One region of the Clostridium sp. SGI.024 genome, then DNA from elsewhere that is predicted to be linked to it. Evidence: predicted binding sites of a transcription regulator. Region 1 holds the regulator's gene; each other region holds the start of a gene.
What was found. The regulator Rex, encoded in region 1, represses fermentation and respiration genes when NADH is low (regulators of the CRP and FNR family bind a similar motif). The targets are predictions, from matches to a motif close to ATTGTTAANNNNTTAACAAT.
Positions count from the first base shown of each region.

Region 2: adhE (bifunctional acetaldehyde-CoA/alcohol dehydrogenase) is a predicted target of Rex. The motif match lies at 3,361-3,380, and genes of this name have one in related genera.
Region 3: ACQRD5_RS15670 (DUF969 domain-containing protein) is a predicted target of Rex. The motif match lies at 2,477-2,496, and genes of this name have one in related genera.

Region 1 covers NZ_JBNPON010000041.1:10,008-14,736, forward strand. The annotation lists gene ACQRD5_RS11545 (heavy metal translocating P-type ATPase) at 1-1,099, shown strand, start outside; gene ACQRD5_RS11550 (redox-sensing transcriptional repressor Rex) at 1,591-2,232, shown strand; gene ACQRD5_RS11555 (short-chain-enoyl-CoA hydratase) at 2,425-3,207, shown strand; gene ACQRD5_RS11560 (acyl-CoA dehydrogenase) at 3,298-4,437, shown strand; gene ACQRD5_RS11565 (electron transfer flavoprotein subunit beta/FixA family protein) at 4,453-4,729, shown strand, end outside.
Region 2 covers NZ_JBNPON010000026.1:10,546-15,274, forward strand. The annotation lists gene ACQRD5_RS09020 (ABC transporter substrate-binding protein) at 212-1,216, shown strand; gene ACQRD5_RS09025 (ABC transporter permease) at 1,216-2,136, shown strand; gene ACQRD5_RS09030 (ABC transporter ATP-binding protein) at 2,102-2,896, shown strand; gene adhE (bifunctional acetaldehyde-CoA/alcohol dehydrogenase) at 3,474-4,729, shown strand, end outside.
Region 3 covers NZ_JBNPON010000086.1:973-5,701, reverse strand. The annotation lists gene ACQRD5_RS15680 (metallophosphoesterase family protein) at 1-206, opposite strand, end outside; gene ACQRD5_RS15675 (PTS transporter subunit EIIC) at 416-2,110, opposite strand; gene ACQRD5_RS15670 (DUF969 domain-containing protein) at 2,609-3,274, shown strand; gene ACQRD5_RS15665 (DUF979 domain-containing protein) at 3,283-4,212, shown strand; gene pcp (pyroglutamyl-peptidase I) at 4,232-4,729, shown strand, end outside.

The sequences.
Region 1 (4,729 bases):
ACCACCTTTTGTTTTAAATAATGGAACATTTAATGAGTGGTTATCTAGAGCCTTAATATTCTTAGTAGTATCTTGTCCATGTGCCTTAGTAGTATCTATTCCTCTTGGATTATTTGCGGGAATAGGTGGAGCATCAAGAAAGGGTATACTAGTTAAAGGTGGCAATTATTTAGAAGCATTAAAGGATGTAAATACAGTTGTATTTGATAAAACTGGAACTTTAACAAAGGGAGTTTTCAAAGTAACAGAAGTAAATAATGTGAATATAGATAAAGAAGAATTAATAAGGATAGCTGCTATTTCAGAAAGTCTATCCAACCATCCAATTGCACAATCTATAATTAAAGAATATGGTAAGGAAGTAGACTCAAAAGAATTAGTTAATTATGAAGAAATTTCTGGACATGGAGTAAAAACTTCTTTAGAAGGAAATGAAATATTAGTTGGTAACTACAAGCTAATGGAAAAGTTTAATATAAACTATGAAAATATTAATTCTATTGGAACTATAGTTCATATAGCTATTAATAGAGAATATAAAGGAAATATAGTTATTTCTGATGAAATCAAGGAAGGTTCTAAAGCAGCTATAAAAGGATTGAAGGATATAGGAGTTTCACAAACAGTAATGCTAACTGGTGATAATAAAACTGTTGGAGAAAAAGTAGCAGGAATAGTAGGCCTAGATAAAGTGTATGCTGAATTATTACCAGGTGATAAGGTAGAAAAAGTAGAAGAAATAATTGAAAGTAATAATTCTCAAGGAAAAGTAATATTCGTAGGAGATGGAATAAATGATGCCCCAGTATTAGCAAGAGCAGATATAGGTGTTGCTATGGGTGGTATAGGTTCTGATGCAGCAATTGAAGCAGCAGATGTAGTTCTTATGAATGATAATCCAGAAGCCTTAGTTTCAGCAATAAAGATAGCTAGAAAAACTAATAAAATTTTATGGCAAAATATAATATTTGCATTAGGAGTAAAGATATTAGTTTTAATCTTAGGAGCCTTTGGATTAGCTAATATGTGGGAAGCTGTATTTGCAGATGTTGGAGTTACAGTACTTGCAGTAATAAACTCAACAAGGTGCTTAAAATAGATAAGATATAAATATTAGAATGGTAATATTTTCACAATCAACAATAATATGAGAAATTAGTTTACCTGTGAAATTTTGTAGAGATTTGGGGTTAAAGGAGTTAAGAAATAAAATTTGCATAGGTAAACTTTTTTGTTGACAAATTTCATCAAATTACGTATAATTATTTGAGTTGAGAACATTCAGGCATAAGGGAAGCATACAAAATTACTTTTGTTTATAACGCGTAATTTTGCAAATTTGAGACTTATGTATAACGGATCTGCTACGTTATACATAAGTCTAATTTTTTGTGTATATTTAATTTAATTTAAAATATTTATTTTATAAAAACAAAAGTATAAAATTAAGGTTTTTATATATTTAAAATAGTTTGTTAAATAGATAACTTAAGTTGTTTTAAAATCAAAACAAAAGTGTTAGAATAATAGTATATATATATATTTGAATAATCGTGTTTTAAATAAAAAATAAAAATTAGGAGAAATTATATGGAAAAGAAAAAAAATATTTCAATGGCAGTAATTAAGAGATTGCCAAAGTATCATAGATATTTACAAGAGTTACTAAAAAATGATGTAGATAGAATATCTTCAAAAGAGTTAGGTGAAAAAATTGGTTTTACTGCATCACAAATCAGACAAGATTTAAACTGTTTTGGAGATTTCGGACAGCAAGGATATGGTTATAATGTTAAGGATCTTTATAATCAAATTAGTATTATTTTAGGATTAAATAGAGAATATAGTGCTGTAATTGTTGGAGCAGGTAATATAGGTCAGGCAATTGCAAACTACAGTAGATTTACACAGACTGGGTTAAATATTACAGCTATATTTGATGCAAATCCTAAATTAATAGGAATGAGAATAAGAGACATAGAAATTCAAGATATTGATGCTTTAAAAACATATTTAATGGAAAATTCAATTGATATAGGTATTATTTGTGTACCTAGAATAAATGCACAGAAAGTTTGTGATATTTTAGTCGAAAATGGTGTAACTGGTATATGGAATTTTGCACCAGTTGACTTATCTGTACCAAAAGAAGTTACAGTGGAAAATGTACACTTGTCTGAAAGCTTGTTAACACTTATATATCTGCTAAATGACAAAGATGAGTGTAAGTGATTACATTAAGATTTTATCTTAATTTTCAAATAATTATTGAAAAAGAATTTTCAAAAGATTATAATAATAATTGAAGCCTATGCTTCAATTATTTTTTTGAGGGGATTGTTAATCTTATAACAATTTATTCAGATGCAAAAATATTATAATGTTTTAAAATAAAATAATTATAATTAAAAAGGAGGACCTTAAATGGAATTAAAAAACATAATTCTTGAAAAAGAAGGACACTTAGCAATCGTGACTATTAATAGACCTAAAGCTTTAAATGCATTGAACTCAGAAACATTAAAAGACTTAAATGTAGTACTAGATGACTTAGAAAAAGACAATAATATATATACTGTTATACTAACAGGCTCTGGAGAAAAAGCATTTGTTGCCGGTGCAGATATTTCAGAAATGAAAGATCTTTCAGAAGAAGAAGGTAAAAAATTTGGTCTTTTAGGAAATGAAGTTTTCAGAAGATTAGAAAAGTTAGACAAGCCTGTTATTGCAGCAATATCTGGATTCGCTCTTGGTGGGGGATGTGAATTAGCAATGGCTTGTGATATTAGAATAGCTTCAGAAAAAGCAAGATTTGCTCAACCAGAAGCTGGTCTTGGAATAACACCAGGTTTTGGTGGAACACAAAGATTACCTAGATTAGTGGGTGAGGGAAAAGCTAAGGAGCTTATTTACACATGTGCAATGGTAAAGGCTGATGAAGCTTTAAGAATAGGCTTAGTAAATAAAGTTGTTCCTCTTGAAAGCTTAATGGATGAAGCTAAGGCTATGGCAAATGCAATTATGGCAAATGCACCTATAGCTGTTAAATTATGCAAAGATGCTATAAATAGAGGAATGCAAGTAGATATAGATAATGCAATTGAAATTGAAGCAGAGGATTTCGGCAAATGCTTTGCAACTGAAGATCAAAAAGAAGGAATGACAGCTTTTATTGAAAAGAGAGCTAAAAATTTTTCTAATAAATAGTCAGAATAAAAACAAAATAAAAAATAGTTAAAAAGTTAAACAAAACTTATTTTTAAAGCAAAAGGGTACAATATCAAGGAGGTATAATTAATGAATTTTCAATTAACTAGAGAACAAGAATTAGTAAAAAAAATGGTTAGAGAATTCGCTGTGAAGGAAGTTAAACCAATAGCTGCTGAGATTGATGAAACAGAAAGATTCCCTATGGAAAATGTTGAAAAGATGGCTAAGATTGGGATGATGGGGATTCCATTCTCTAAGGAATATGGTGGAGCTGGTGGAGACACTCTTTCATACATAATTGCAGTAGAAGAATTATCAAAAGTATGTGCAACTACAGGGGTTATAGTTTCCGCTCACACATCTTTATGCGCGTCTTTAATAGATCAATTTGGTAATAAAGATCAAAAAGAAAAGTATTTAAAAGATTTAGCAACTGGTAAAAAGATAGGTGCTTTTGGTTTAACTGAGCCAGGTGCTGGAACAGATGCAGCAGGACAACAAACTATAGCTGTTTTAGATGGAGACAATTATATATTAAATGGATCAAAGATATTTATTACAAATGGAGGAGTTGCTGAAACATTTATTGTATTTGCAATGACTGATAAGAGTAAGGGTACAAAAGGTATATCTGCATTTATAGTTGAAAAGGACTTTGAAGGATTCTCAATTGGAAAGAAAGAAGACAAACTTGGTATTAGAGGATCTTCAACTACAGAATTAGTAATGAACAATTGTGTAGTTCCTAAAGAAAATTTAATAGGACAAGAAGGTAAGGGCTTTGGTATAGCAATGAAGACTTTAGATGGAGGAAGAATTGGTATAGCAGCTCAAGCATTAGGAATAGCTGAAGGAGCTTATGAAGAAGCTGTTAATTATATGAAGGAAAGAAAACAATTCAATAGACCATTAGCTGCTTTCCAAGGATTACAATGGATGATAGCAGAAATGGATACTAAAATTGAAGCAGCTAGACATCTTGTATATAAAGCAGCATGGCTTAAGGAAAATAAGCTTCCATATTCAGTAGATGCAGCAAGAGCTAAGCTTTATGCAGCAGAAGTAGCTATGGATGTTACTACTAAGGCTGTTCAAATCTTTGGTGGATATGGATACACTAAGGAATATCCAGTTGAAAGAATGATGAGAGATGCTAAGATAACTGAAATATATGAAGGAACTTCAGAAGTTCAAAAGATGGTTATTTCAGGAAGCGCTTTAAGATAAGGGGAGGATTTATAAATGAATATAGTAGTTTGTTTAAAACAAGTTCCAGATACAACAGCTGTTAAAATTGATCCAAAAACAGGAACACTTATAAGAGATGGTGTGCCATCAATAATAAATCCAGAAGATAAGCATGCATTAGAAGCTGCATTAACTATAAAGGATAATGTAGGAGGAAAGGTTACAGTTATAAGCATGGGACCTCCTCAAGCAAAAGATGCTTTAAGAGAAGCTTTATGTATGGGTGCAGATGAAGCAATTCTTGTAACAGATAGAGCTTTTGCAGGTGCTG
Region 2 (4,729 bases), on a different contig from region 1:
TTATATAATGATTTCTAACTGTTTATATATTTACAAAAAAAACTAATTGTGATATTATATGATAAATATAAAAATATCAATAAAATCTTAATAATAATAGTAAAGTATTATATTTTATATAATATTTATAGTAAATTATAAGCGTAGAATTGTAGGGATTAGGATTTTATTAAAGCTAAATATGTTTAGTTATATTAGGAGGATGGTAAAGATGGTAGGAAAAAAGAAAATTTCAATGGTATTATTATCGTTAATTGTAGCGAGTGCTTTTGTTGGCTGTAACGAAGGTGATAAAACATCTTCAACTAAAAAAACAGAATATAATATTGGAATTAGTCAATTAGTCCAACATCCAGCTTTAGATTCAGCAAGAGAAGGATTTATTGAAGGGTTAAAAGAAAAGGGATATGAAGAAGGGAAAAATATAAAAATTGACTATCAAAATGCTCAAGGAGATAATCCAACTTCTCAAACAATAGCACAAAAGTTTACATCAGAAAAGAAAGATTTAATTTTGGCTATTGCAACTACATCAGCACAAGCAGTATATAATTCAACTAAAGAAATACCAACAGTTTTTACTGCAGTTACTGATCCAGTTTCAGCTGGTATAGCTAAGGATTGGAAAAGTTCAGGAACTAATATGACAGGAGTTTCAGATATGGTGCCTATAGATAAGCAACTTGAATTATTGCTTAAACTTAAGCCTGAAATTAAAAATATAGGAGTAATTTATAACACTTCTGAAACCAATTCAGTAGTACAAGTTGAAGAATTAAAGAAGGAAGCTAGTAAATTAAATATAAGTGTTAAAGAAATTGGAATTACAAATGTAAATGAAATAAATCAAAATTTAAGTGCAGTTATCAAAGATATAGATGCATTATATACACCAACTGATAATACTGTAGCCTCTGCTTATGATTTAGTTGGACAAATTGCTGTAAAAAATAATGTAGCGATTTTAGGAGCAGAAGAAGCTATTGTATCTAAAGGTGGTTTATGTTCAATCGGAATAGATTATTTTAAACTTGGAAAAGAAACAGGATATAAAGCAGCTGAAATATTAGAGGGAAAGAAACCAGAGGAAATAGAAATTACTACATTAAGTGATATGACTATTGTAATAAATACTGATGTAGCTAATAAATTAAATATTAGCATTCCTAGTGATCTTAAAGAAAATGCAAAGGCTATAACTGGGGGCGTTAACTAATGGATTTAATAATAAATGTATTAGAACAAGGGTTACTTTTTGGAGTAGTTGCTATAGGGGTTTATATTACGTATAAGATTTTAGACTTTCCAGATCTTTCTGTAGATGGGACTTACCCATTAGGTGCAGCTATATGTGCAGCTTTGTTAGTTAAAGATGTAAATCCTTGGTTAGCAGTTTTGGTTGCCACTATAGGAGGAGCTTTAGCTGGATTAGTAACAGCACTTTTAAATGTAAAACTTAAAATAACTAATTTAATGTCTGGAATATTAGTTATGATAGGTTTATATTCAGTTAATTTAATGGTTATGGGGCAATCAAATATACCATTATTTAATACTAAAAATGTTTTTACTGGAAAATTTAATATAATTACAATTATTGTAGTGGTTTTAATAATAAAGATATCATTTGATTTCTTTTTAAAAACAAAGCTTGGTAATTTACTTATAGCAGTTGGAGATAATGAACAATTAGTCACCTCATTGGGAATAAATAAAAATAATATAAAGATACTTGGACTGATGATAAGTAATGGATTAGTTGCTTTAAGTGGTGCTTTAACAGCTCAATATCAAGGATTTTCAGATGCTAGCATGGGAACTGGAGTGGTTGTTATGGGTCTAGCAGCTGTTATTATAGGTGCTTCAATTTTTAAGAAAATGAGCTTTATGAAATATACAACTATTTCAATATTTGGAGCTATAATTTATAAATTAGCTATAGCATTAGCTTTAAAATTTGGTTTAAATCCAAATTATTTAAAGCTTATGACAGCAGTTATAGTTATCATAGCTTTAAGTTTAAATTCAGGAGTATTTAAATTTAAAGGGAAAAGAAGAAAAGCTAAAAGTACTGAAATAAAAAGAGAAGGCGGTGATGTTAATGCTAAAGATTCAAGCATTGCACAAAGTCTTTAATGAAAATACTATAAATGAAAACAAGGTATTTACAGATTTTTCTTTAGAAGTAAATGAAGGAGACTTCATTAGCATAATAGGATCTAATGGAGCTGGAAAATCAACATTACTAAATATTATATCAGGAAATATTCAATGCGATGAAGGTATAATTGAATTAAATGGCGAAGATGTTTCTTATAAGGATGAATATAAAAGATCGAAAATGATAGGTAGAGTCTTCCAAAATCCATCCTTAGGTGTAGCACCTAATATGACAATATTAGAAAATTTATCATTAGCAGACAATAAAGGAAAGAGGTTTGGTTTAAGTTCTGGAGTTAATAAAAAAAGAATTCCATATTATGAAGAACTTCTTAAGGAGCTAGATTTAGGACTTGAAGATAAGTTGTATAATAAAGTTAATTTATTGTCAGGAGGCCAAAGACAAGCTTTGAGTATGTTAATTGCGGTTATGTCTAAACCTAAATTATTATTATTAGATGAGCATACAGCAGCTTTAGATCCAAAAACTTCATTAAAAATAATGGAGATAACAGAAAAAATTGTAAAAGATACTAATATTACAACAATGATGGTAACTCATAATTTAAAGCAAGCAATAAAAACAGGTAATAGACTGATAATGATGCATAGAGGTAAAATATTAATAGATGTTAAAGGTAAAGAAAAGGAAGAATTGACAACAGAAAAATTAATGAATTTATTTAAAGATGCTAATATTAATGATGATTTAAGTGATAGAAGTTTATTAGCATAAAAGTATAACAAAGATTTATAGTTATTAGTAAATTAGACTATAAAAAAGGAACTGTGGTTTTCTACAGTTCTTTTTTAGTTTTGAAGAATTTATATTTTTTAAATCTGTAAATAACTTTATGTAAGTAGTAAAATTCATAGTATAGAAAATACATTTTTTTAGGTATATTTTATAAGATTTAATGGAAAAGTAATAGTAGATAAAAAAATAAAATAATAAATCTTTGTTATTTTAATAACAATATTTATTAAATAAATTAAGTTTTAAACTTATTATAAGAAGGAGTTAATATTATCAGAATAATTAAATTATTAAAAAAAATATAAAGATTCAAATTAAAAATTTAAATTACCTCAAAAATATAATAAAAATATACAAAATAATACTTAATTATTACTTTTGATTATCATTTTTATAAAATGAGAAAAAAATAGAAAAAATATGATAAAAATTTAACAAAAAAGATTGACAAAAATTAAACAATAAAATACAATAATATTGTCAGTAAGTTAAATAAATTTTAGTAATAAAATAAATTATTTAAAAATATAAATCGCATCATTTAGGAGGATATAAAATGGTTGTAACAAATGCACAAGAATTAACTCAAAGAATTAATAAATTAAGAGAGGCTCAAAGAATTTTTGCAACTTATACTCAAGAACAAGTTGATGAAATTTTTAGACAAGCAGCAATAGCAGCAAATGATAACAGAATCAAATTAGCTAAAATGGCAGTTGCAGAAACTGGAATGGGTATAGTGGAAGATAAAGTTATAAAGAACCATTTTGCAGCAGAATATATATATAATCAATATAAAGATATGAAAACTTGTGGAGTTTTAGAAGAAGATAAAACTTACGGAATTACTAAGGTTGCTGAACCAATAGGAGTTATAGCAGCAATAGTTCCAACAACAAATCCAACATCAACAGCAATATTTAAAACATTAATAGCTTTAAAAACTAGAAATGCAATTATAATTTCTCCACATCCAAGAGCAAAAAAAGCTACAATAGAAGCTGCTAAGATAGTTTTAGAAGCTGCAGTTAAAGCAGGAGCTCCAGAAGGAATTATAGGATGGATAGATGAACCATCAGTAGAATTATCTCAAAATGTTATGAGAGAATCAGATATAATATTAGCAACAGGTGGTCCAGCTATGGTTAAGGCTGCTTATTCATCAGGAAGACCAGCATTAGGAGTTGGAGCAGGTAATACACCAGCTATCATAGATGAAACTGCTCATATAAAAATGGCTGTAAACTCAATACTTCTTTCTAAAACTTTTGATAATGGAGTTATTTGTGCATCAGAACAATCATTAGTAGTATTAGAGCAAGTATATGATGAAGTTAAAAAAGAATTAAGTGAAAGAGGAGCTTATATTTTAAAGGGTGAAGAAGTAGATAAGGTAAGAAAAGTTATATTAAATGAAAAAGGTGGCTTAAATGCTAATATAGTTGGTCAATCAGCTTATAAAATTGCAGAAATGGCAGGAGTTAATGTCCCAGAATCAGCTAAGGTCTTAATAGGGGAAGTAGAATCAGTAGAATTAGAAGAGCCATTTTCACATGAAAAATTATCACCAATTTTAGCTATGTATAAAGTAAAATCTTATGAAGAAGCTTTAGAAAAAGCAGCGAGATTAATTGAATTAGGTGGTATGGGCCATACTTCAATTCTTTATACTGATCAAATTAAGTGTAGAGATAGAATATTACAATTTGGCGAAAAAATGAAAACAGCTAGAACTCTAATAAATATGCCAGCATCACAAGGAGCTATAGGAGATATATTTAACTTTAGATTAGCACCATCACTAACTCTTGG
Region 3 (4,729 bases), on a different contig from region 1:
ATTTTATAAAAATCATCTATTGCCTCTTCAAAATGCTCTATATTCTCATGAACATCTCCCAAAACAGCAAAAGCAAGATCTGCATTTGTAACCTCTACTACTTCTTCCTCTTTATGAGGAAAAGTTTTAGCTCTATTTATATATAATATTACAACTGATAACAAGATTAAAATTGTAATTATAATAATTAGTTTTACTTTTTTCATTATATACTCCTCTCTTAAGCATTAATAAATTTTAATCTATATATAGCTTAAACTTAACTTTTTTATATATACATTACTAATTTAACACTTATTATCCAATAGTTTCATAAAAAAATATTAATTTCACAAAGATTTTCATATAATAATATAAATTAATTATTATTTTTAAAAAAAGAACTGAGAAATTTGATTCTCAGTTCTTTTCTAAATTAGTCTATATCTAAGATATTTTTTATTTCATTTTTGTAAGCATCTGCTTTTGCACCAAAGATAGCTTGAATTCCGTTACCTACTTCAACTACTCCTGCTGCTCCTAATACTTTTAATTCCTCTTTATTAACATTTGCTTTATCTTTAACTTCAACTCTTAATCTTGTTATACAAGCATCAACGCTAACAATGTTTTCTTCTCCACCTAAAGCTGCTAATACTGCTGGAGCTTTTTCTTGGATTTCATTTTTAGTTCCTTTAGCACCTTTAGAGTTTTCATTTATGTCAGCTTGAGGAATACCTGCTTTTTCTTGATAGTCAGCTTTTGAATAAAGCTTAACTTCTTCTTCATTTTCATCTCTACCTGGAGTCTTTAAGTTGAATTTCTTAATTAAGAAGTAGAATAAGAAGTAGTAAACTACTGCATAAACTATACCAACTAAGATTAATCTTAACCAGTGAGTTGGAACTCCTGCTCCTGCTGGTAATAAACCGAATAATGTAAAGTCAATTAAACCACCTGAGAATGTCATACCTATAAATACATGAAGTATATCCATTAACATAAATGATAAACCTGCTAATACACAGTGAACTACATATAATACTGGAGCAACGAATAAGAATGTGAATTCTAATGGTTCTGTAATACCAGTAAGTAATGCTGTAACTGCTGCTGATGCTAATAATGATCCAACAACTTTTTTCTTAGCTGGTGCTGCTGTTCTATACATAGCTAATGCTGCTGCTGGAAGACCAAACATCATAAATGGGAATTTACCAGCCATAAATCTTGTAGTACCTGAAACTATTGTTGACATATCTGCTGCTGATGCTCCAACTAAGCTACTCATGCTTGATAATTGAGCAAAGTAAGCTGTATTAGCTCCTGCAACTGTTTGCCATGCACCATCAACTAATATTTGTCCTTCAACAAATGATCCATACCAGAATGGTGTATAGAATACGTGGTGTAATCCAAATGGAATTAATGCTCTTTCAATAAGTCCATAGAAGAATGTTCCTATAACTCCTGCATTCCTAACTAATTCTGAAAGTACTCCTATACCATTTTGAACTACTGGCCATATAAATGCTAATATAGCACCAACTACTGCCATAGCTAAAGAAGTAACTATTGGAACAAATCTTGATCCTGAGAAGAATCCAATAACTTGTGGTAATTGTATTGTATGATATTTATTGTGTAATACTGCTGTAACTATACCTGTAATAATACCACCGAAAACTGACATATTTAAAGTAAATATACCTAAGTTAGTAGTAACATAAGTACCATATTCACCAACTGCATCTGGAGTAAGAACTCCTAATTGAGTTAATCCTAATGCTAACATTGAAGATATAACTTGGTTCATAACTATAAATCCAAAGATTGAAGCTAATCCTGCAGTTCCTTTATCCTTTTTAGCAAGTCCAACTGCAACCCCTACTGCAAATAATAAAGGTAGATTTCCAAATATGATATCCCCTATATTTTTCATTATTGTTAATATTGCTGTAACAACTGGGATATTAACAAAAGCCATTAATGGTTGATAAACTGCTGGGGCATTTTCTAAACCTGCAATTCCTAATAAAGCTCCACCAACACCTAATAGAATACCTGCAATTGGTAATGCTGCTATTGGAAGCATTATAGCTTTACCAATTCTTTGTAATTGTTGTAACATTAATAATTCCTCCTTGAGTAAAATTTTATAAATAAACTAATAATTTGATAATTGCTAAAGTAGAGTGTTTCTATCTAGAGATATTATTTACATCTTTCATAAATTTTATTATAAAAATAAAAAATAAAAAAAAGACCAAAACTTATAGATATAGTTATAATATACCTATAATATTTTTAGTCTTTGCCTGCTTTACCAGTAACACACTACTTATTTTATTATGGCACTATATTATCACAAAAAAAATTAACTGTAAATGTTTTTTTTAATTTTATTAAATTTATTTAAGTTTATAATTTAACTTTTTATATAAATCTCAACTATTTTATCTATATTTTTCTATATATTATATAAATTTTATATAATTTTGTTATCTATTTAATATTATTTAGTGTTATTTCTGTATAAATTATCAAATATTTCTATAGATTTTTTATAAAAAGGGATATATAATACTACTTGTAATAAAAAACAAATTTCGAAAGGATTCGATAAAATATGGCATTAATAGGAATACTTATAATAATAGTCGGATTTTCACTTAAGTTTAATACAATTGCAGTTGTAATTGTTTCTGGTATTGTAACTGGATTGATTGCTGATATGAGCATTTCTGAAATATTAACAACTTTAGGACAAACATTCGTACAAAAAAGAGAAATGAGTTTATTTCTTTTAACATTACCTGTAATAGGTTTATGTGAAAGATATGGACTAAAAGAAAAAGCAATAGAATTAATTAAAAAAGTTAAAGGTTTATCTACTGGTAAACTTATAAGTGGATATCTATTTATTAGAGAAGCTGCTTCAACTATGGCAGTTAAACTTGGTGGACATCCTCAATTTGTAAGACCACTTATTAACCCAATGGCTCAAGGAGCTGCTATTTCAAAATATGGCGAGCTTGATGAGAAGGATGAGGACTTAATCAAAGCTGCTTCTGCTGCTAATGATAACTATGGTAACTTCTTTGGACAAAATGTATTTTTAGCTAATTCAGGTGTCTTACTAATTGCTGGTACTTTAGAAACCCTTGGCTATAATGTTGATACCTTACAAATTGCTAAGGCTTCAATTCCTATAGCTATAATAGCTTTCATTTTAGGAGTTATACAAAACTATTTATTAGATAAAAAACTAGCAAAAAAATATAAAAATAGGTAGGAAGATATATGGATATTAAAGCAATTTCAAATATACTATTAGAGATATTTTACATCATGCTTGGTTTATTCTTTATACTAACTATGATGTTTACTTTAAAAGACAAAAATCATAAAACTAGATATGGTACATCTTTATTTTGGGGAATACTTGGTATTATATTTATACTAGGTGAAGTTATTCCTTCAGTTATCACTGGTTCATTAATTGTAGTAATAGGTGCTTTAGCTGCCTTTAATCAAATTAATATTGGAACTTTAAAAGATTTAGATACAACTTTTGCAAGCTTAAAGTCAAAGGAAATTGGAGTAAAAATATTTATTCCATCATTAATAATAGCTTTAGTTGCATTAATTATTGCTCAATTTACTGAAATCTCTGGTGTTGCTGCTGTTGGTATTGCATCTATAGTAGCTTTAATAACTACATTTATATTAACTAAAGCTAAACCTAGTGAATTCTTAGAGGACAGTAATAGAATGTTCCAAGCTGTAGGTTCTACTGCAATATTACCTCAATTATTAGCTGCACTTGGTGCTTTATTCACAGCTGCTGGTGTTGGTGAAATTATATCAAACATAATTTCTGGAGTAATTCCACAAGGTAATATACTTCTAGGAGTAACTGCTTACTGTGTGGGAATGGCTTTATTTACTGCTATAATGGGAAATGCTTTTGCTGCATTTTCAGTAATAACTGTTGGTATTGGAGTACATTTTGTATTTGCTCAAGGTGGAGATCCTATAATAGCTTCTGCTTTAGCTATGACAGCTGGTTTCTGTGGAACTTTAATGACTCCAATGGCTGCTAACTTCAACATATTACCAGTAGCATTATTAGAAACTAAAGATAAGAATGCTGTTATAAAATATCAAGCTCCATTTGCAATAATTTTACTTGCAATACACATAGCATTAATGTACTTCTTAGCATTTTAATTAATAAGGAGGCTAACAAATGAAAATATTAATTACAGGTTTTGATCCTTTTGGTGGAGAAAGTGTAAATCCAGCTTTAGAAGCTGTTAAGAAATTACCAGACACTATTTTAGGACAAGAAGTTATAAAAATTGAAATACCTACTGTATTTAGAAAAGCTCTAGAAAAAATAGAAGAAAATATAGAAAAGCATAATCCTGATGTTGTAATATCTGTTGGGCAAGCTGCTGGAAGATTTGGAATTACTCCTGAAAGAGTTGCTATAAATATAGATGATGCAAGAATTCAAGATAATGAAGGTAATCAACCAATTGATATTTCTATATATGAAGATGGTGAAAATGCATACTTTAGTAACCTACCTATAAAGGCTATGGTAAAAGAAATGATTGACAACGGAATTCCTGCTTCTGTATCAAATACAGCTGGAACCTTCGTATGCAACCATGTTATGTATGGAATTTTATACTTAATAGATAAAAAGTACCCAAATATGAGAGGCGGATTTATACATGTT